DNA from 2 places in the Geobacter metallireducens GS-15 genome. Region 2 is predicted to be linked to the other one. Evidence: riboswitches for the same ligand, from Rfam matches in the RefSeq annotation. Region 2 holds a riboswitch; the other holds the start of a gene.
What was found. Region 2 has a riboswitch for S-adenosylmethionine ahead of metX (homoserine O-acetyltransferase MetX). Riboswitches for the same ligand answer to the same signal wherever they lie in the genome.
Positions count from the first base shown of each region.

Region 1: another riboswitch for S-adenosylmethionine. It lies ahead of GMET_RS03505 (trans-sulfuration enzyme family protein); the one in region 2 lies ahead of metX (homoserine O-acetyltransferase MetX).

Region 1 covers NC_007517.1:764,199-766,381, reverse strand. Annotated here, with positions in the region: gene GMET_RS03505 (trans-sulfuration enzyme family protein) at 1-916, opposite strand, end outside; SAM riboswitch class I at 997-1,102, opposite strand; gene GMET_RS03500 (inositol monophosphatase family protein) at 1,205-1,984, opposite strand.
Region 2 covers NC_007517.1:3,144,832-3,147,014, reverse strand. Annotated here, with positions in the region: gene GMET_RS13950 (phosphotransacetylase family protein) at 1-79, opposite strand, end outside; gene metX (homoserine O-acetyltransferase MetX) at 128-1,237, opposite strand; SAM riboswitch class I at 1,333-1,462, opposite strand; gene GMET_RS13940 (DUF948 domain-containing protein) at 1,693-2,082, shown strand; gene GMET_RS13935 (YtxH domain-containing protein) at 2,087-2,183, shown strand, end outside.

The DNA.
Region 1 (2,183 bases), 1.6 Mb from region 2:
CGTCCACCTCGAAGGCAATCATGGCACCGAAGCCCCGTGCCTGGCGGGCGAGGAGTTCATGGCCGGGGTGGCCGGGGTGGCCGGAGAGGCCGGGGTAGTAGACCTTCCGCACCCGCGGGTGATTCGAAAGCCACTGGGCGACCCGCCCTGCGTTCTCCTGCTGTCGGTCGAGGCGCACCGAAAGGGTCTTCATCCCCCGGATGGTGAGCCAGGAATCCTGGGGGCCCAGGACCGCACCCACCGAGTTCTGGAGGAAGTAGACCCGCTCGGCCAGCTGCGGGTCCTTCACCGCCACGAGGCCGGAGACCGTGTCGTTGTGGCCGGCCAGGTACTTGGTGGCGCTGTAGACGGTGATGTCGGCCCCATGGTCGAAGGGGCGCAGGAGATAGGGGGTGAGGAAGGTGTTGTCCACGATGTGGAGAAGCCCCCGCTCCCGGCAGAGGGCCGAGAGGGCCGCGATGTCGGCTACCTTGAGGAGCGGGTTGGTGAGGGACTCCACGAAGAGGGCCTTCGTTTCTGGGCGGATGGCGGCACGCACTGCCTTGATGTCGCTCGTGTCCACGTAGGTGAAGGAGAGCTCGTACTGGGTGAAGATCTGGTCGAAGAGACGACAGGTACCGCCGTAGAGATCCTCGGTCACCACCAAGTGGTCCCCCTTCTTGAAGAGGAGGAGGAGATTGGCGATGGCGGCCATGCCCGAGGCGTAGGCGAAGCCCCGGGCGCCTCCCTCCAGGCGGGCGATCCCCTCCTCCAGGGCCTGCCGGGTGGGGTTGCCGGAGCGGGTATAGTCGTAGCCGGTGCTCTGGCCGAGCCCCGGGTGCCGGAAGGTGGCCGTCTGGTAGATGGGGACCGTCACCGCGCCGGTGCGGGTGTCCCACTCAAGTCCGATCTGTGCTGTCTGGGTTGCGATGTTCATGGTGGTTTTGCCTCCTGAATGAAAAAATCCCCTTCCGGGGTGCGGAAGAGGATTTTTCGCCGTTACGGCGGCAACGCTCTTCCTTATCTCCCGGAACGTTGCCGTTCCGCAGGATTTGGCACCGTCCCCTTGCGGGGGGTTGCCGCGACGTCATAGGGCCAGTCCCTCGGTCGCTCGTGATAAGAAATGAATCTATTCAGTTGTCAACCGACTCTATTGTTAAGCTATTTGCTAAAGATACCTGAGAGAAACTCTAGCAAAGGAGTCATATATCGTCAACCTATTTTTTCACATCACTTTACCCGACAATACCGCCAGCATTTCGTCGTGGATAAGGCCGTTGGAAGCCAGAATGCGGTGGTCGTCGATGGCAAAGGGCTCGCCGGCATGGTTCGTCACCCACCCCCCCGCCTCGGTGACCAGGAGCTGGCCGGCGGCCACGTCCCAGGGTTTCAGCTTCACCTCCCAGTAGCCGTCGAGACGGCCCGCAGCCACGTAAGCCAGATCGAGGGCCGCAGCCCCGGCCCGGCGCACGGCCCGGGCGGCAAACTGGAAGCTGAAGAAGTTGGCGAAGTTGTTCTCGTTGTCGCGGGTCCGGTCATAGGGGAAGCCGGTGGCGAGGAGGCACTGCTTGAGTGGCTGGCGGGATGAAACCCGGATGGGCCTGCCGTTCACGAAGGCCCCCTCTCCTTTCACGGCGGTGAAGAGTTCGTCCATGACCGGGTGGTAGATGACGCCAAGCCTTACCTCGCCGTCGATCTCCAGGGCGATGGAGACGCAGAACCAGGGGAAACCGTGGGCGTAGTTGGTGGTGCCGTCGAGGGGGTCCACGATCCAGCGGTGAGGGGACATCCCCGCATCCCGCGTCCCCTCCTCGGCCAGAATGCCGTGGCCCGGATGGGCACCGCGGATGGTGGCGACGATCAGGTCCTCGCACGCCCGGTCCACCTCGGTGACCAGATCGATCTCCCCCTTGAAGCGGATATCGTGCTCCTCCCAGAGCCGCTGCCGCTGGATGGCGCCGGCGCTGCGCGCGGCCCGGATCGCCGTCTCCAGAAATTCCTTCATCATGATTCCCCCGTGCCCTAGAATTTGTCAGTAAGAATAACACGGAGAGAGGGAGAGCACGGAGAAAAACCATATTACGAGAACGGCGGTTCAATACAGACACTGAGACAGAGAAAAAACAAGCCAACGGGAGTAACACCTACCCCTCGACAACACGACAACGTGTGAAGAAAACTCCGTGCTCTCCGTCTCTCCGTGT
Region 2 (2,183 bases):
CCAGGTGGAGCAGCGAGAGGCTGGTGGTGGTCTTGCCGCAGTTCTGTCCCGTGGCCGCTATGAAGATCTTCCTCGCCATCGTTCACCTCCCGGCAGTGCATCACTGCAACGCAATGTTCACCCGAGGCTACTCCGAACGTTCCACCTTGTCGAGGAATTCCCGCACCATCGGCGCGAAGGTCTCGTGTTCCAGGAGGAAGGCGTCGTGGCCGTAGGCCGATTCGATCAGGTGGTATTCGACCGGCTTGCCGAGGGAGCGGAGGATGGTCGCCATCTCCTCGGTCTGGTAGGGGGGGTAGAGCCAGTCGGAGGTGAAGGCGAAGAACTGGATCGGCGCCTTTACCCGGGAAAACGCCTCCTCCAGGGATTCGTACCCCCAGGCCGTGTCGTAGAGGTCCAGGGCCTTGGCCAGGTAGAGGAAGGAGTTGGTGTCGAAGCGGTCCACGAAGTTGTAGCCGTTGTAGGAGAGGTAGCGCTCCACCTCGAACTGGCCGAAGAAGTCGAAGAGGCCGTCCCGGGCGTTGAAGCGGCGGCCGAACTTCTGCCACATGGACTCGTCGGAGAGAAAGGTGATGTGGCCGATCCCCCGGGCCAGGGCCAGGCCGTCCTTGGGGTTCTTGCGGTATTCCCCCTTCTTCCACGTGGGGTCGTTGAAGATGGCCCAGCGGGCAACGGCGTTGAGGGAAATGGCCTGGGGCGACGGGCGGCTCGTGGTGGCCAGGGCGATGGCGGAGCGGATCCGGTCCGGGAACTGGGTGGCCCACTCCAGGGCCTGCATCCCCCCCATGCTCCCGCCGAGGACGGTGAGGAGCCGGTCGATTCCCAGGTGGTCGAGGAGGAGGGCCTGGGCCCTGACCATGTCGCGGACGGTGATGACGGGAAAGGTGAGGTTGTAGCGCTTGCCGGTTTTCGGGTTGATGGAGGCGGGGCCGGTGGAGCCGTAGCAGGAGCCGATGACGTTGGAGCAGATGACGAAGCACCGGTCGGTGTCCAGGAGCCGGCCGGGGCCGACGATGGCGTCCCACCATCCCGGCTTTGTGTCCTCCTCGCTGTTTTTCCCCGCCAGATGGGCGTTTCCGGTCCAGGCGTGGGCCACCAGGATCGCGTTGGAGCGGTCGGCGTTCAGCTCGCCGTAGGTCTCGTAGGCGAGGGTGATGGGGCCGAGAATGCGGCCGCTCTCCAGCCGGAGTTCCGTGTCGAAGGTTACTGATTGTTCCTGTACGATGCCGACGGACATGCGTCAATCCTGAATAAATGGTTCGGAAACAAAAGCCCCTTCCCGCGGTGGCGAGAAGGGGCTTTGTTGACAGTTGTGGCTATCGTCAAGCGCCGTTCTCATCTTTGCCTCCCGGCAGGATTTAGCACCTGTCACCTTCCGGTTCGCCTTCGTGCTCGAATGCGACCCGGAAGACCGGTTGCTGTGGCTTCGCAGGGCCTTTCCCTCCACCACTCTTGATAAGAATGCGTTTCTATTTAATTTTCCAGAAAGAATACGGAAGCCCCCGGGGTTTGTCAAATGAAAATTTCCCTGGCACTGGAGGTGAAACTCCGCGCCAATCCTGAGCATTTCGTTTGCAAACGCCGACGGGGATAGGGTATAGTGGCCCCGCTTCCGGCCTTAACGGTACGCTTGCATTATCCCGCTCCTCTTCTATACTTACACTACTTTCCGTTCCTGGAGGAATCGACCGCATGACTGTGACCGCAATAGCCGTGGTGGTGATTGCCCTCGCCCTGGTGGTGCTGGTGGCTTTCATTATCCCGACCCTGATCGAGATTCGGAAGGCCGCGGCAGACCTGCGCGGCTTCGTGAGTCGTACCGGCGGCGAACTGAAACCGGTGCTCCTCGAGCTTGAGCGGACCCTCACCGAACTGCGTACGGTGACCGAGGGGATCGCCGAGAAGCGCGAGGATGTCCAGACCTTCATGGAGGCGGTCGGCGACACGGGCCGCAACCTCCGCACCATCAACACCGTGGTCAGCTCGGTGGCCCATGCTGCGGCAACCTCGTCGGTCTGGATAACCGGCGCCAGGACGGCAGGCAAATTCCTAGCTCAACGACTCATCACGAAAAGGGGGTAATGACATGGCAGACGAAGAAAAAGGGATAAGCGTCGGAACGGTGTTCCTCTCCTTCCTGGCCGGCACGGCGGTCGGTGCGGGGCTGGGGCTCCTGCTTGCTC